DNA from 3 places in the Halobacillus litoralis genome. Region 1 is predicted to be linked to each of the others. Evidence: riboswitches for the same ligand, from Rfam matches in the RefSeq annotation. Region 1 holds a riboswitch; each other region holds the start of a gene.
What was found. Region 1 has a riboswitch for S-adenosylmethionine ahead of LC065_RS03405 (methionine biosynthesis PLP-dependent protein). Riboswitches for the same ligand answer to the same signal wherever they lie in the genome.
Positions count from the first base shown of each region.

Region 1 (6,064 bases):
ATGCTCGCCATTGAAACAGGCTGGTGCTTCAGTTGTATCGGACGTCAACCGTGGACCATCAATGAAGTGCTGCGGACAGATGAGGCAGCAACCAAATCCAACAGTGTCGGTTTTCTTTTCTACCTGTTCATGACTCTTTACATCACGCTGCTCTTTGTAACCGGCTTTGTCATGCGGTACTACTTCAAGCGGAACCCGGTCCGTAAAGATTTGGATGCGCGGGAAGGGTAAGAAAACATCATCCCAGAAAGGACGTACAACCTATGGAAGCATCAACATTAGCGATTACGATTTTGTGGAGCTTGCTTTTCGTCTATTCCATCCTAGGGTCTCTTGACTTCGGTGCTGGATTCTGGGGGATGATTTACGGAAAGAACGAAGAGAAAAGCGCCTCCCAAATCGCCAACCGTTTTCTTTCTCCCACATGGGAAGTGACCAACGTCTTTCTCGTTATTTTCGTCGTATCAGTGGTCACCTTTTTTCCGTTCGCAACGACCCTGCTCAGTAATGTATTGCTCGTCCCTGTAGGGCTCGGGGTGCTGCTTTTGACGATCCGGACGACGTTCATGGTTTTCCAGCATCATGCTGATCGATATAAGGACTTGCTCCGGCTGACCTCCGGCTTTACCGGATTGATCATTCCGGCCCTTCTTGTCAGTATTCTACCGATTACCTTGGGAGGTTTCGTCAGTTTTGAAAGTGGCTATCCTCGCCTGGAGTACGGAGAATTGCTCACCCATCCGACCTTGTACATGCACATCTTGTTCGGATTATCCACCGAGCTTTTCATCTCCGCCATTTTCCTGATGGACTATGCTAAGGAAGCGGAAGACTGGAACGCATATGACACCTTCCGTAAACATTCCTTATGGCTTGGACCTGTCAGTATCGCCATTGCCATGCTGACGATCGGCACATTCCCTGAAGAGGCTTCTTGGATCGTCGATAACATCCAGGAGCACTGGGTCGCGTTCGGTTTGTCCCTTCTGTTCTTTATCATTGGTTATGCCTTTCTCTTCATCAGAAAAAAAGACGGCCGACGCGGACTGGCACGTCCTGCTGTCATCATGGTTGGCTTACAATATGCCGTCGCGATTTATGCCTACGGGGCCGCACACCTGCCTTACTTGATTTATCCGGATATCACCATCGAGGACGGGTTTACCAACCCTGATACGTTCTATCAGATGTTAATCGTCTATGCTGTCGGGTTCGGCATTCTCATCCCAGCCTTCTACCTTTTCTGGCGCCTCTTCCTCAAAGACCGCCGCTACTTGAAACAGGAATAACAGACAACGGCACCCTCCTCATGGGGTGCCGTTTTTATGCTTCATTGGAGCACACCTATGGTTTATCTCGTTTTCAAATAAGGGTACACACTACAAGACGATCGGAGTCGTTGGCCCAGCCATTGATGAAAAAGGGAACAGCACAGCGGGGGGCGCTTTGATTAAATAGCTCTCTCAGGACCTTGAACTCAATATGCTTGGTGTAGAGCATACAGAAAGGAAGTATGAAGATGGCGTTTGATTATAATCTTGATTTTGATAACATCGATTTTCGCAAGAATCCCGAGAAGTACCGTGTCGGACGCGGAGAACAAGGCGTATTACTCGTTGAACCATACAAAAGTGAAATCCTTGCCCACTGGCGCTTCAAGACACCTGAGATCGCCAGAGAATCATCGGACAAAATCTATCAGATGTTCCTCGATTATAAAGAAGCGGATGACTTTGTGGGTATGGATATGGCGCGAAAGTTCCTGCAGATGGGCTACACCCGCTCGCGGAGATACGCTAATTATAAAGGCGGGAAAAAGTATGACAAAAACGGGGAAATAAATGATCGAGACATCGACGACGAGAAAGCAGAATCCGCAAAGATTTTCGAGGAAAAATGGGTGCTGGCCCGAGAGGATGAAGATTATTTAAAGAAAAAGAAAGCCCATCAGAAAGAATACGGATAAAACGTTGACAATTTTTAGTATTGAACGTAGGATATCATTAAACCAAGTAAACAAATCGGATTAATGATGCGAGGAGTGTACGCGTGAAGACATACCCACTTCTGATTAACCTGCTGTTCATGATCATCTCCTGGTCCATCGGGGTTTACTTCCTATCTGTCATTTATACTCCGACGATTATCATCCCCCTCTTCAATGACTTCATCTGGATTCGCGACTACAAGGGACTTCTCGGCTTGACGGCTATTTTCACCGTCCTGACAATTCCCTTGGTGACCTTCCTGTATAAAAAACGGGGACAAATGAAGAAAAAGACGACCTGGTACGGGATGAATGCAGTCACCCACCTCCTTTGGCTCGGAACGCTTGCTTTGCAAGTCAAAATAGTTCTCTACAATTTAGGTATCTGTCATTAATTGACAGGATTTCCATCCTCTCTGTCGAACCATTGAGATAGAGGAGGCAGAGATATGGATTTTCAAACCTTTTATGAAGAGTACAAACGTAGGGCCAGCCAACATGATTTGGACTACTTAAAAGAAGTTACATCCCGGGACCTCGCTGCAAGAGAAATCCGTCATGGTGAACGGGTGGATTACTCTTTTGAAGAGTCTATCGAAGGATGGCACCAAGCATTCGAACATTTCAAAGATCAAGATATGGACTGGATCTACACCGACCATTCCGTTACCCAGCTTAATGAAAGCACACAGCTTGCCGCTTTCTGGGTTTCGATCCGTTTAAACGGAGAACTCCTTGAAACATCCAACCTCTTTTTTGATACCTTCGAAAAACTGAATGGAGAATGGCGGCTCGTCCGCTCCTATATTGAAGCTGGAGTACATAACCCATCCCTTTAAGTCTGCTTATCAAAAGGAGGCTTTTTTTCGCATTCCTGAAAAAGTTTTCAAAAAAATCTAGTTAGCATATTGTCAAAACATTCTGAGTAGTGTAGAGTAATCAGCAATTAGAAAAAATTACAATTGAATCTCTTATCAAGAGAGGCAGAGGGACTGGCCCGGCGAAGCCTCAGCAACCACTGGTTTGACCAGTAAGGTGCTAACTCCAGCAAGTTGTTTTACCAACTTGGAAGATAAGAAGAAGAACCGTACCCACAAAAGTCTTCTTCTTTAAGAAGGCTTTTTTTATTTTTATTGGATATTCGTTATTAAAGAATATGTGTGCAAGACTCGATTTCAAGATGTTCCGGGGTTCGTTGCTTAGTTTAGAGTCAGGGATGGCCGGGAAGCTACTCGCTTTCCGGTGGGGGGAAAGGATTTAATTTGAACCAATAACTTATAAAGGATGTGTTGTCATGTGTCCACATAGGGAAACGAAATTTGTCCAGACAGGGAACCAGCGTCATGAACCTACGGGGGCGATCAATTCTCCCGTTTATTTTTCCACCCCGTACCGCCACCCTGGTTTAGGAGAATCGACTGGTTTTGATTATACGCGAACCGGTAATCCTACCCGTCAACTTCTAGAGTCTTCGATTGCTGATATCGAAGGTGGTGATGCAGGATTCGCGTTCAGTTCCGGGATGGCGGCTATCCAAACCGCCCTGTCTCTTTTTAAAAAAGGGGATGAAATCATCGTTTCCGAAGATTTGTACGGTGGTACGTTCCGCTTATTTGAACACATGGAAGAGCGTTACGACCTCCGCTTTCATTACTGTGACAGCAATAACCTTGAAGGGATCTGTGACTACATCAATGAGCGGACCAAAGCCATATACGTGGAAACCCCGACGAACCCACTGATGCATACGGCTGACATCAAGCAAATTTCTACAGTTGCGAAGTCCCACAATCTGCTGTTGCTTGTCGATAATACGCTATATACACCGGTATTGCAGGAGCCTATTCGAGAAGGCGCCGATGTGGTCATTCACAGTGCTACAAAATATTTAGCCGGCCATAATGATGTCCTTGCCGGGATCCTTGTGAGTAAAGGAAAAGCTGTAAGTGAAAAGCTTGCTTTTCATCAGAATACATCTGGAGCTGTCCTCTCTCCTTTCGATTCATGGCTTGTCATGCGCGGGATGAAGACCCTTCCTCTTCGGATGCGTCAGCATGAAGCCAACGCCAAAGCCGTGGTCGCCTTTTTGGAAGACCACCCGCATGTATCGGATATATTCTATCCGGGCAAGGGCGGAATGGTTTCATTCAGACTTCAATCGGAAGAATGGATTGATCCATTTTTGCGAAACTTGGACCTGATCAGTTTTGCCGAGAGTCTTGGAGGTGTGGAGAGTTTTATCACCTACCCTGCGACTCAGACTCATGCGGATATCCCTGAAGAGAAACGGACCAGCTATGGCGTGTGTAATCGACTGCTTCGTTTTTCTGTCGGTGTCGAGCATATTGATGATTTAATTCAAGACCTTGACTATACCCTCGCCCAACTACCAAAGGAGGAATCTGTACGATGACTGATCATTCTTTACAAACCCGATTGCTGCACAGTGATTATAAGTTCGACCCGCACACCGGCGCGGTCAGTGTCCCGATCCAGCAGGCATCCACGTTCCATCAACAGGATTTCGACAATCCAGGGGTCTATGATTACAGCCGTTCAGGTAACCCGACCCGAAAAGCGCTGGAAGATACCATCGCAGGACTTGAGAGTGGAAGTCACGGCTTTGCGTTCGCCTCTGGAATGGCTGCCATTTCAACAGCTTTCATGCTTTTATCAAAAGGGGACCATGTCGTCATCACCCAGGATGTTTATGGGGGTACTTTCCGTATGATCCACGATGTTCTCATTAGGTTTGGAATCGATCACACATTTGTTGATATGACGGACCTCCATGCGGTAGCGACGGCTATACAGCCGAATACAAAACTTTTATATATTGAAACACCTTCCAATCCGACGCTTGAAATTACAGATATTCGCGCCGTCGCAAAGTTAGCGAAAGCGAACGATTGTTGGACATTCGTCGATAACACGTTCATGACACCAGCCCTGCAGCGTCCGCTTGAACTTGGTGCGGATCTTGTCCTGCACAGTGCGACGAAGTTCATCGCCGGTCACAGTGATGTGGTCGCAGGTCTTGCCGCTACCAAAGATGAAAAAATTGCAGATCAGCTCGGTTTTTTACAAAATTCATTCGGATCCATTCTCGGCGCACACGATTGTTGGCTCGTGCTTCGCGGCTTGAAAACTTTACATTGCCGAATGACGCAATCGTCAGCATCTGCTGTCAAGATCGCAGAAAAACTAAGCGTTCATCCACTCGTGGAGCAGGTCTATTATCCTGGCTTCCGTTTTCATCCGGGAAGCTCGACTCAAATCTATCAGGCACAGGGATCCGGAGCTGTATTATCCTTCCGTTTAAGGGATGAAGAAGCCGTCCGTCAGTTTACGAAACATGTGGAACTCCCTGTCTATGCGGTGAGCCTCGGGGCGGTCGAATCAATCCTCTCCTATCCCGCACGTATGTCGCATGCTTCTATGCCGAAAGGTGAACGTGAAAAGCGTGGCATCACGGATGGTCTCCTTCGTTTATCCGTCGGACTTGAGAACCCGGACGATCTGATCAACGATTTCTATCAAGCCTTAGAAAAACTTGAATCTCAAACATTTTTTCAAACAGGAGGTTAAATGATGGATTTAGGCCAAGCATTCAAACACCACACATTGATCGGTGACGGAGCAATGGGAACCCTCCTCTACTCCTATGGCATCGATCGATGTTTTGAAGAATTGAACCTCTCTCATTCGGAGGAGGTCTTAAACGTCCACCGTGCTTATGTGAACGCCGGCGCAGACGTCATCCAAACCAATACGTATGGGGCGAACTATATTAAGCTTGAGCGCTACGGCCTTCAGGATCAGGTGAAAGAAATAAATACTGCCGCCGTTAAACTTGCCAAACAAGCGGCCAGCGCGGGTCAATATGTGGTCGGAACAATCGGAGGTGTCCGCGGGGCCCGTAAACAAGCGATCTCAATAGAAGAAATCAAACGTAGCTTCAGGGAGCAGCTGTACTGTCTTCTTTTTGAAAAAGTCGACGGCCTCCTGCTTGAAACCTTTTATGATTTAGAAGAGTTGACGACCGTTTTGAAGATTGCCAGAAAGGAAACAGAGCTC
Region 1 is NZ_CP129016.1:649,744-655,807, forward strand. It holds gene LC065_RS03380 (cytochrome ubiquinol oxidase subunit I) at 1-231, shown strand, start outside; gene LC065_RS03385 (cytochrome d ubiquinol oxidase subunit II) at 264-1,289, shown strand; gene LC065_RS03390 (DUF4385 domain-containing protein) at 1,520-1,966, shown strand; gene LC065_RS03395 (hypothetical protein) at 2,050-2,382, shown strand; gene LC065_RS03400 (flavoprotein) at 2,437-2,826, shown strand; SAM riboswitch class I at 2,956-3,066, shown strand; gene LC065_RS03405 (methionine biosynthesis PLP-dependent protein) at 3,282-4,400, shown strand; gene metC (cystathionine beta-lyase) at 4,397-5,575, shown strand; gene LC065_RS03415 (bifunctional homocysteine S-methyltransferase/methylenetetrahydrofolate reductase) at 5,579-6,064, shown strand, end outside.

Region 2 (6,064 bases), 1.3 Mb from region 1:
ATTCCGCCCATATAAAAGAAAACGCGCTGATCGGCATGGGATCTCTTATTCTGGATGGCGCTGTTATTGGAGAACAAGCTTTCATCGGCGCCGGGAGTCTTGTTCCCCCCGGGAAAGTGATTCCACCAAATACTCTCGCTTTCGGACGGCCGGCCAAAGTCATAAGAGAACTAAATGAAGAAGACATTAAGGAACTCAACAGGATCAGAAAGAGTTATGTGGAAAAAGGGCAATATTATAAAGAACTACGAAAATCATGAAGCCACAAATCGATCACTTGAACGAAAAAAACCGTTCCAAACTTTTGTTTGGAACGGTTTTTTTTTATTACTGACAGCGTGCCTTCAATTCTTCGGCTTTATCTGTACGCTCCCAAGGGAACTCCACATCTGTACGTCCGAAATGACCGTAAGCAGCCGTTTGACGATAAATAGGACGACGCAGGTCCAACATCTTAATAATTCCTGCTGGGCGAAGGTCGAACAGTTCACGGACAGCTTCCACCAGTTGCTCCTCAGAAACCGCACCTGTTCCATTCGTGTTAATAGCAATAGAAACAGGCTGCGCAACACCGATGGCATAAGCAAGCTGAACTTCAACAGAATCCGCAAGTCCTGCAGCTACGATATTTTTCGCAACGTAACGGGCAGCATATGCAGCAGAACGGTCTACTTTCGTAGCATCTTTACCACTGAAGGCTCCCCCTCCATGACGAGCATAGCCACCATATGTGTCGACGATAATCTTTCTTCCGGTTAGCCCGGCGTCACCTTGTGGACCTCCAATGACGAAGCGTCCGGTTGGATTAATAAAGTACTTCGTCTGTTCATCAATATATCCTTCAGGCACGATCGGCCCAATCACATGTTTCTTCAAATCTTCCTGGATCTGTTGCAGAGTCACTTCTTCCGCATGCTGGGTAGAAATAACAATTGTATCCACGCGCACTGGCTGATCATTTTCGTCGTACTCTACCGTCACTTGTGTTTTTCCATCTGGACGAAGGTAATCAAGTGTACCATCATTTCTAACATCAGATAGACGTTTAGAGAGTTTATGAGCCAAGGAGATTGGAAGAGGCATCAATTCTTTGGTTTCATTATTAGCAAAACCAAACATCAATCCCTAGTCTCCTGCACCAATCGATTCAATTTCATCGTCACTCATTTTTCCTTCACGGGATTCAAGAGCAACGTCCACGCCTCCTGCAATATCAGGGGATTGCTCATCAATCGCAGTCAGAACAGCACATGTATCCGCATCAAACCCGTACTTCGCACGAGTATATCCGATATCTTTGATCGTCTGACGTACGATGGATGGAATATCCACGTAAGTATTTGTACTAATCTCACCAGAAACCAGTACAAGTCCCGTTGTCACTGTTGTCTCACATGCAACCCTCGCGTTAGGGTCGTTTTTTAAAATTTCATCTAATATCGCATCAGAAATCTGGTCACAAATTTTGTCCGGATGACCCTCCGTGACGGATTCTGATGTGAATAACCGGCGGTTTGCAGGCATTCTTAAAAACTCCTCCTTCTGTAAGTACAAAGTATTAGACGGAACTCTTTACCAGTATGTGCAGAAACTTTTATACGTTTCATATATGTTCATGTTGCCTCTTTTCACAACCAATGGAGCAATTACATAGGAATATCTACAGGTTATCCTGTTCGAATATTTCTTCATTAAAGGCTGAGTTTTAATGAGTGGATGAATCAATCTCATCCCTCTGTTTGAAAAAAAGCCTTATAAAAAGAAAAAACCTTTCCTATTCGAGGAAAGGGGCTGCTTCCTTTCGCTCTTATCGTCCAAGGAGCATGTCCTCCTTGCTTCAGGTTAGCACCGTGTCATGTGCATGACGGTTGCTGGGTTTCAAAGGGCCTGTCCCTCCACCAACTCTGGATAAGAGAGTATCCGTTCTCCGTTATCGTATCGAAAACCTCATTTGTTGTCAATTGAATTCCACCTCATTCTAACGTATTCGTATTTAGTAAACGTTTGAATGAAATTCACATATATTATTAGAAACTTTTTTCAATAAGAAATATCCCACTCTTCCATATAAGCTCCCGTTTGTTGAAGACTCAGTTTCGAGATGCTTTAGGGTTTCGTTTGCCATAATGGGAGTCAGGGGTGGCTGGGAAGCTACTCGCTTTCCTGTAGGGGAGCGCCGAGCTCCCTGGGACTGCGTCCTGCGGGATCTCGCCTATCTCCTTCTCCCACGGGAGTCTCGCAGCTTCCCAACCACCCCATTCGATGTATGTGAGAAACGAACCCCTTTACCAAGTTGGATTGTCTTCCGCTATCTCGATTGTTAAAAGCATAGAACGCTCTGTATTAAGCTCTCAGAGTGCAAATACCTGGGCACGGGGATTTTATCCTTATACTCCCATTAAACTGAATAGCTGATTATTCGGGGAGTGGTTTCGAGACACTGATATAGCAAAGGGGCGGAGGGGAATGGCGAGACTCCTGCGGGAAAAGAGTGCTTGGTGAGACCCCGCAAGGCGTTAGCCTGAGGAGGCTCACCGCGCTCCCGCGGAAAGCGAGTTATTCCCCGCAGCCCCCATCCACTCAACAAAAGTCTCGAAACTGAGTCTTTCACAATCCTGCCAGATTGTTGAACAAAAGAGTGGGTTTCTAGTTTGATAATTCAGAATAAATAAAATGTAAGCTTTTTCACGTATAGTATGGACTAAAGAATTCAATGTGTTATACTAATCTCACATTAGGTTGATCATAATAAATGCAAAGGCGGGTCGACACATATGAGTACCATAAATCAAATGTCTGAACTGAATCTTTTACTTGCCCAAGAACATGTCCACCACCAGCTATCTGTTCCACACTTAGTGGAAAAGATTTTATACCGTAATGAAGGTACCCTGACAGAAAAAGGGGCCATCCAGGCAACGACGGGTACTTATACTGGAAGATCTCCGAAAGATAAATTCATCGTTCAGGATGATGTTACACAAGATAAAGTTCACTGGGGAGCTGTCAACCAGCCCATAGATGATCAAACGTTTGTAAAACTATATCATAAAGTATTGGATTATTTGAAAGAACGGAATGAACTTTTTGTCTTTAAGGGCTTTGCGGGGGCAGATGAAAAGCACCGTCTTCCTCTTCAGGTACTCACAGAGTTCGCCTGGCACAACTTATTCGCACAGCAAATGTTCATTCGTCCAGATGAACAGGAAGTAGAAGATCATGAAGCAGAGTTTACTGTAATCTCTGCTCCAACCTTCAAAGCTAATCCGGAGACCGATGGAACGAACTCAGAAGCATTCATCATGATCTCTTTTAAACACCGTATTGTTTTAATTGGTGGCACCGAATATGCCGGAGAGATTAAAAAGTCTATCTTCTCTGTCATGAACTATATTCTTCCCGAGAAGAACGTTCTCCCTATGCATTGCTCAGCTAACGTAGGTAAAGAGGGGAGATGTGGCTTTATTCTTCGGCCTTTCCGGAACAGGAAAGACAACATTATCAGCGGACCCTCAACGTAGGTTGATTGGTGATGATGAACATGCATGGTCAAACTACGGAGTTTTTAATATTGAGGGTGGATGTTACGCGAAATGTATCAACCTTTCTCAAGAAAAGGAACCCCAGATTTTTGATGCCATTCATTTCGGCTCTGTCCTGGAAAACGTAGTGCTTGATCCACAGACCCACCAGCCCGACTACAATGACACAAGTCTCACTGAAAATACACGAGCGGCTTATCCATTAGAGCATATTGATAATACTGTACAACCGAGTATCGCCGGTCATCCGAATGCCATCATCTTTTTAACAGCTGATGCAACAGGTGTCCTCCCACCAATCAGTAAATTGACCAAAGAGCAGGCCATGTACCATTTCTTGAGTGGATATACGAGTAAACTTGCAGGGACTGAAAGAGGAATCACAGAACCACAAGCTACATTTTCTGCCTGCTTCGGTTCACCGTTCCTTCCTCTCCCGCCATCCACTTATGCAGAAATGCTCGGGGAAAAAATTGACCAATTCAACGCAGATGTTTATTTGGTCAACACAGGCTGGTCAGGAGGATCTTACGGGGAAGGGCAGCGAATTAAACTGGCCTACACAAGATCCATGATTCATGCCGCACTGGAGGGAGAGTTAAGCTCTGCTGAAACTTATCAAGATCCATTTTTCGGTTTGAATATTCCTACACACTGCCCTGGTGTACCAGATGAAGTATTATTTCCTAGAAAAACATGGGCAGACGCCGATGCATATGATCAAAGTGCCAAGTCATTGGCAAGCAAGTTTCATGAAAACTTCAAGAAATTCACATATGCAAGCGAAGAAATCAAAAATGCAGGACCGACCTACCACAGGTCATAACAATTGTTTCCTCATCTCCTCATATAAAAGAAGGCCCCGCTGGATTTCCAGCGGGGCCTTCTCTATGCCCTCCACTCACAAACGCTCCCGTTTGTGGAAGACTCAGTTTCGAGACAATTGAGTGATTCTAGGGGCTCCGGGAAAAGGTTCGCTTTCCATGGGGCGGGCGGTGAGCCTCCTCAGGCTACGCCTTCCGGGGTCTCACCTCTCCCACACGTCCCATAGGAGTCTCACCGTTTCCCTCCGCCCCATTGCCATGAAAGATTTTCGAAAACACTCCTAAAAGGTCAGCTCGTATGATTATGGGAGGTGGATGACTAGAACACCTCAACAGTACGTTAAAGCTTAATCCACTTCGCTTTACACCTCTAACAGTTGGATAGTGAAAGACCCGTCCAATTTGGCACAAGGGTTCGTTTCTCCCTTACACCGAAAGGGGTGGTTGGGAAGCTGCGAGACTCCCGCGGGAATGGATGGACTGGCAAGACCCCACAGTGCGAAGCACGAGGAGGCTTGCCGTCATCCCCGCAGGAAAGCGAGTAGGTTCCCGACCACCCCTGACGCCCAACATAGCAACGAACCCCGGAAACATCTCGAAACTGAGTCTTCAACAATCCTGCCAGATTGTTGAAGAAACATTAGAAAAAAGGTAGAAAAGTTTAGTTAAACTTTTCTACCTTTTTCAAGCACTCTGGCAACACTTCATCTTTCATCATGAAACTAAAACGATCATTCGATTTTAAATTACGCGGGAGATGACGGAACAATACTGGTCCGTGCGTCTCAAAATAATGATCCTGATCATCGATCGAATCAATCATTGCAAAATACACATTCTTAATGACCGTCCCCCCTTTCCCTTCTACATGGTACTGACCAATGTAGGATAAATGAGAAATAACGGCTCCTGTCTCTTCTCTGACTTCTCTGACAGCGGCGTCTTCCGCTGATTCTCCCTCTTCAACTTTTCCGCCTGGAAATTCTAGACCACGATCTTTATGCTTGGTGAGCAGCCATTGATCCTTGTATCGGCATATCACCCACACATGTTTCGGTGTCTCGGAAAAAGGATGATCCTCAAAAGATAACCGGACAGGGTTGTGGTAATAATCATAAAATGTTTTCATGTCTGCTCAACTGCCTTTAATCCTTGATATACGTTCTGTCTTTCACCTGTTTAAATCGTACCACAAGCCACGCTAAATACAAACCGGTCAGCAGACAAACTTCCCGCTTTTCTGAAAAAATTGTAAAAACACCCACAAACATGAAACGTTCGATTCTTATCATCTACAAGAAAGAAAGCAAAAAAGTGAATAGAACAATAATGGCTCAGCGAACCTATGTAGCGACGATTAAGATGCATACGAACCCCGAATGTTCCGTATGGATATGAAACTTGAAATTGAGGATCATGGGGGAACAAATTGAGGTAAATCAATCCATATACAGTGAATTCAGACGTTTTAACGAAATTAAAGAGATTGTCGTACCTAAGGACATTCTTAATCAAGCAGAGAAAATGGAAGATATGCCTGGTGATATTCTAATGAAGCATAGAAAACCGCTTCTTTTTAAGAAGCGGTTCGATTATTCATTCAATACACCCATCTCACTGATATGATGTTTAGTCGCTTCATCTCCAAGGTCGTAAATCTTTTGAAACGCTTTTTTCATACCAAGATCCACTTCATCG
Region 2 is NZ_CP129016.1:1,979,314-1,985,377, reverse strand. It holds gene LC065_RS09990 (gamma carbonic anhydrase) at 1-260, shown strand, start outside; partial or broken gene metK (methionine adenosyltransferase) at 328-1,524, opposite strand; SAM riboswitch class I at 1,805-1,915, opposite strand; partial or broken gene pckA (phosphoenolpyruvate carboxykinase (ATP)) at 2,775-4,368, shown strand; gene ytkD (RNA deprotection pyrophosphohydrolase) at 5,028-5,495, opposite strand; gene LC065_RS20500 (DUF6612 family protein) at 5,783-5,992, shown strand; gene LC065_RS09970 (hydrolase) at 5,959-6,064, opposite strand, start outside.
Region 2: another riboswitch for S-adenosylmethionine. It lies ahead of metK (methionine adenosyltransferase); the one in region 1 lies ahead of LC065_RS03405 (methionine biosynthesis PLP-dependent protein).

Region 3 (6,064 bases), 1.9 Mb from region 1:
TTGCAAAAAATTAGGAATTCTTGTTTGATAGAGGATAAGGGTGAAATCGAATCACAAGGGGATGGAACAATGAATCCAGTTATGCGAGACGTCAAAACAAATATAGAAACAGAACGGTTAATTTTGAAAATGCCGGAGCCCGGTGACGGAAGAGCCGTCAATGCAGCGATTCAAAGGTCTGTGAATGAATTGAAGCCATGGCTTGGATTCGTCCAGGAGACGCCGACCGTCGAAGATACAGAAGCAAACGCGAGGGAAGCGCACGCAAAGTTTTTGCTGCGGCAGAACTTGCGGTATCTGGTTTTTCTGAAAGAGGATCGGACCTTCGTCGGCTCGACAGGCTTTCATCGAATGGACTGGGATGTGCCGAAGTTCGAGATCGGCTACTGGATGGATACGGCTCATAGTGGAAAAGGTTACATGCGGGAAGCGGTGGAGGCGTTGACGGCGTATGCCTTGCATGATTTAGGTGGAGCGCGTGTGGAAATCCGCTGCGAATCGGAAAATAAAAGAAGCCGCGCGATCCCGGAGTCTCTAGGTTTTGAGCTTGAAGGAATCCTACGTAACGACGATCTCTCTGTAGATGGGAAGCGTTTGACCGATACGTGCATTTATGCCAAAGTCCATGTAAAAGGAGAGTGATCCTGTGTATGACGTGACGATCATTGGTGCCGGCGTCAGCGGTGTGTTCCTTGCTTACACGTTAGCGAAAGAACATCCGGAATGGAACATTCATGTAATCGATAAAGGAAAACCTCTGGTTGAACGGACGTGTGGATTACAGCAGGAAGGGTGCACATGTGAAGGGCCGTGCGATCGGTACGTTGGATTTGCAGGGTTGGGGAAATCAGAAGGAAAATTCAATTATACGAACGACTTTGGTGGACAGTTGGGAAGGAAGATCGGGGAAAAAGAAACGCTTGCGCTCATGGAAGAAGTTGATGAGCTTTTGTGTTCTTATGGTGGCAACCTTGTGGAGAGATACAGTACGAAAAATGAGAAACTCTCTGCAAAAGCAGCCCAGCATTCCCTGCGAGTTTTCTCGACGGAAGTGCGCCATTTGGGGACACAACTCGCCCGGGGAATCTTTCAACGCATGTATGAGGAGATGTCTGAAAAGATAACCTTCACTTTCGAAGCGGATGTCACAGCAGTTACAAAAGAAGAAGGTCTGTTTTCAATCGATACCAACCACGGACGGTTCGAAAGCAGGAAAGTTGTGTTAGCGACAGGAATGAGTGGGAGTGACTGGCTGAAATCCAAGACAGCAGAATTAGGCCTGAAAGCAGGCGAGACACGGTTGGATCTTGGGATCAGAGTGGAGATGCGCGGCAATCAGCTCGATGCCATCCTCCAGGAAACCTTTGAGACGAAGCTGCATTACATAACCGAGCGTTTTTCCGCCACCACCTACTGCATGAATCCGCGCGGAAGGATCGTACGTAAGTATCAGCATGGTCTGGTGATGGCAGATGGTCAGAACCAGAACGAGGAGGAGCCGAGTCAAAATTTGAATTTCACTCTTTTCGTGCCGCGGTACTACAAAGATCAAGCCGAAGCCATGGCAGAAGCTCATCGTGTCATTGGAGGCATCAATCAAGGAAAGGGAAGGATTGTGGCGCAAAAGTTGGGAGATCTATTGGAAGGCAACCCGTCGGATCGCCTTTCTTCAGAAGTGATCCATCCCTCTTTGGAGGCGGAAGCTGGAGATCTCCAAAAAGAAGTTCCGCCTCTCTATATAGAAGCGCTTCTGGAGTTTTTCGAGGCGCTGGAAGGGCTGCTTGGGGAGAAAATCGATCGCGACACCATCCTTTATGGGCTGGACAGCAAATTTTATGAAGCGAAGATCTTCACAGATAAGCATTTTGAAACAGAGCTGTCAGGGTTGTATTTGATCGGGGACTGCTCAGGGGAAACGCACTCGTTGTCGCAGGCGGCGGCGAGCGGCATTTACTTAGCCCGTTGTATGAAAGCTTAGCTTTTTACCATGAGACTAAACTTTTTTCTACGGTCAGGATCGTTTCTTTCACTTGCGCTTGAGTTTGAATCCCCATGAGGTGGGTCGATTCACTTGGACGTGTGGAAGAGTATGAGATGGTATCTATATCATCCGGTGAATCTGCGTCTGGATCCTTGAGTGAGAGAGGCAGTCGCATGAAAATCGAATGTCAATGTTGAAAAATATAATTTAAAAAATTGAGAAAATTTATTTACAAACCCTATCACATGCGTTAAAGTGTTAAAACATATACGAAGATTCTTATTGAGAGTGATTGAGGGAGAAGGCCCGTAGACATCACAGCAACCTTCCACATGGAGTGGTGCTAATTCCTGCAGAATATTTTTATTCTGGGAGATAAGAGTTTGGCAGTCTTTCATGCGAAACTCTCTCCCGTAAAGGGCGGGAGTTTTTTTGTAGACTTGAATTTGTGAATGAGGGGGTAAGCCGATGATTTCATTGGAACAACTGAGCAAAGTCTATCAATCCAAGGCGAAAACCGTGATCGGAGTCGATGACGTCTCATTGGATATCAAGAAAGGTGAGATTTTTGGAGTCGTCGGGTACAGCGGGGCTGGGAAAAGCACCCTGCTGCGATGCATGAACATTCTAGAACGCCCGACAGAAGGGAAGGTCATGGTGGATGGAATCGATCTCATGACCTTGAATGCCAAAGAACTAAGAAAGGCGAGACAATCGATTGGGATGATCTTTCAAGGTTTTCACCTCGCGATGGCGAAAACCGTTTTAGAAAATGTGGCTTTTGCTCTTAAAGCTTCAGGCGTCAACCGTCAGGAAAGAAAAAGAAGGGCGCAGGAATTATTGGACCTCGTCGGTTTGTCAGATAAAGCCAGCGCGTATCCTGCCCAGTTAAGTGGAGGTCAAAAACAGAGAGTGAGCATTGCGAGATCTCTGGCCAATGACCCTAAGGTGCTTTTATGTGATGAAGCCACCTCAGCGTTAGATCCGAACACGACACAATCCATTCTGACGTTGTTGAAGAAGATCAACCGAGAGCTTGGACTGACCATTGTCCTCATTACTCATGAAATGGAAGTCGTAAAAGAAATCTGCGACCGCTGTGCCGTTATGGAAGACGGAAAAATTGTGGAACAGGGGTCTACATACGAGATCTTCGCTGCCCCTGAAAACGAACTGACGAAACGCTTCATCCAAACGGTGATCGACTTCCGCATCCCGGAAAAGATCCTGTCAGAAAGGAAAGGAACCATCGTACATATGACGTTTAAAGGGGACTCGGCCAACGATTCTATTGTGTCAGACCTCTTACAAGGGTATAACTTACGGGCGAACATCCTCCATGGGAAGATCGATTACATCCAGTACCAGGCTCTTGGCACCTTTGTGATGGAATTGACCGGAGAACAAAAGGTCGTCAAACAGGCTATACAAGAATTGAAAGATAAGCTTGGAGAAGTGGAGGTGCTGCAAGATGGTCGAACAGCTGATCAATCTCTGGCCAGAGCTGAATAAATCCTTCCTAGAAACACTGATCATGGTAGGCATCGGTCTTTTCGTCGCTTTAATCGCAGGTCTACCGCTCGGGCTGCTTTTGTTTGTGACAGACCGTGATCTGTTCCTTGAGAATCGACTCGTCAAAAGCATTGTGGGCGTTGTGGTGAACCTGATTCGTTCGGTTCCGTTCATCATATTACTTGTTTTCCTGTTTCCTTTTACAAACTTTTTAATCGGATCAACCACAGGTCCGGTAGCGGCTTCCGTAGCCCTATCTGTAGCTGCGATCCCTTTTTACGCAAGAATTGTGGAATCATCGGCGCGTGATATTGACAAAGGGGTAATCGAAGCGGCCATCGCCTGCGGGGCTTCTCCTTGGTTAATCATCAAGGATATCATTTTCCCGGAAATCAAATCGGGGCTGATCAGCGGATTGACCATCACAGCGATCAGTTTGATTGGATACTCAGCCATGGCAGGTGCCATCGGAGGTGGTGGAATCGGAGACCTGGCGATTCGTTATGGGTACTATCGCTACGATAACTTTGTCATGTTCACGACCGTCATCCTGCTTATTGTCCTTGTCCAAATCGTGCAGTACACAGGCGATTACATTGCAAAAACTGTGAAAAAGAATTAAAGCAAATTTAGGAGGAACCATCATGAAAAAAATCATTCTGTTATGTGTTACTTTACTATCGATTGCATTTCTCGCTGCGTGTGGCGAGGATGAAGAAAGTGCAGACGCTTCTGGAAAAGACACGATTCGATTTGGAGCCACTGCCGGACCATATAGCGATATGGTCACGAAAGCGATCGCTCCACTATTAGAAGAAAAGGGATACGAAGTGACGAACAAAGAATTCACGGACTATGTCCAACCTAACAAAGCCCTGGCAAACGGCGATTTGGATGCCAACCTTTTTCAGCATAAAATCTACTTAGAGTCTTTCGCCAAGGAAAACAATCTCGATCTATCTGAAGTCATCATCGTCCCGACAGCGCCGATGGGGATTTACTCCAATACATACGAGGATATAGAAAGTATTGAAGAAGGTAGCACGATGGGAGTCCCGAACGACCCAACCAACCTGGCTCGTGCTTTGATCGTGCTTGAGGATGAAGGTCTCGTTGAGGTTGACGACAGTGTCGATCCATTGCGTGCATCATTGAACGATATTACGAAGAATAAGAAAGATATCCAGTTTGTCGAAGTGGAAGCTGGCCAACTGCCGCGTCTTGTCGATAGCGAAGATTTATCCATGGTTCCAGGGAACTATGCCTTGGCAGCGGGAATGGACCTCTTGAATGCCTTAGCGCTTGAAGATATGCCGGATGACTACCGTAACCGTGTAGCAGTCAATACGGAAGATCTTGATGCACAGTTCGTAAAAGATATTAAAGAAGTTGTGGAATCAGAGGAATTTGAAAAAATCATCGATGAACAATTCAAAGGCTTTGGAAAACCACAATGGATGAAAGAGTAGAAGGTAAGGCTGACGTGGTTGCGTCAGCCTTCTTTTGAAGAAAAGGAAAACGCTTGGATGTTAAAATCCAGGCGTTTTCCTGATTTTCTCTGATATTAATATTATGGATGCTTCTGGGTATAGTCGATAAATTTAGAAAGGATTGGTCGCCCATTGAAGCGACTGCTTAATGAAGATACGGGGGTGTAATTTCAATTGAGAAACCATGTATTCAGCAAGGTCCTCCGGCTGCATGTACTTCTCTTTATCCTGTCCTTCCATATCTTCCCCTAAAGCAAGTTCTGTCGCCACGAGACTCGGATTCAACGTAAAGACACGGATGTTGTCCCTTCTCACTTCCTGCATCAAAGCTTCCATCATGCCTTGAAGAGCGAACTTCGAACCGCTGTAAGCCGTGGAGCCGGCTGTCCCCTTGAGACCGCTGCTTGAAGAAATGTTGATGATATCGCCTTGGTTTTTCTCTTTCATCATCGGCAGGACTGCTCTCGTCACGTGGTATGTACCGTAAACATTCACCTCGAACGTTCGCTTCCATTCCTCAGGTTCCAGTTCAAGGAATTTCCCGTACACACCGATACCCGCATTATTAATAAGGATGTCCGCTTCGCCTAGCTCTTCTTGTAACTGTTGGACCGCTTTTTCAACTTGTTCAAGGTCAGAAATATCAGCAGCTGCTACAGAAGCCTGAACACCATAGGAACGAGCTTCCTCGGCAACCTCCTTAAGACGGCTTTCTGTCCGAGCAATCAGCCCGACATGAACCCCTTCTCTCGCAAGCTGCAAAGCCGTCGCCCGTCCGATGCCGCGACCTGCACCCGTCACATAAGCGATTTTCCCTTTGATTTCTTGAGCCATGATCCTCACTCCTTTTCCTGTTCTTCATTCAAGTCTACGAGTTTCCGTTTTTGAAATCAAAAGATAGTGCCTACCTCTGCGAGGCTTCCTTTGATAAAGTATAGATGGGAGGGATTTTATGGAAACCTTTGTACTTTTGAGACCCGTATTCTTGTTATTAGTGATTGTATCCATTCTTTTAACTCTTTTTATTACTTTTCAGAAGGAAGAGAAGGTGAATGGATGGACACTTTTCTTCATTACATCT
Region 3 is NZ_CP129016.1:2,665,840-2,671,903, forward strand. It holds gene LC065_RS13590 (GNAT family N-acetyltransferase) at 70-642, shown strand; gene LC065_RS13595 (FAD-binding oxidoreductase/lyase) at 647-1,978, shown strand; SAM riboswitch class I at 2,258-2,363, shown strand; gene LC065_RS13600 (methionine ABC transporter ATP-binding protein) at 2,450-3,493, shown strand; gene LC065_RS13605 (methionine ABC transporter permease) at 3,453-4,115, shown strand; gene LC065_RS13610 (MetQ/NlpA family ABC transporter substrate-binding protein) at 4,138-4,962, shown strand; gene LC065_RS13615 (3-ketoacyl-ACP reductase) at 5,095-5,817, opposite strand; gene LC065_RS13620 (hypothetical protein) at 5,936-6,064, shown strand, end outside.
Region 3: another riboswitch for S-adenosylmethionine. It lies ahead of LC065_RS13600 (methionine ABC transporter ATP-binding protein); the one in region 1 lies ahead of LC065_RS03405 (methionine biosynthesis PLP-dependent protein).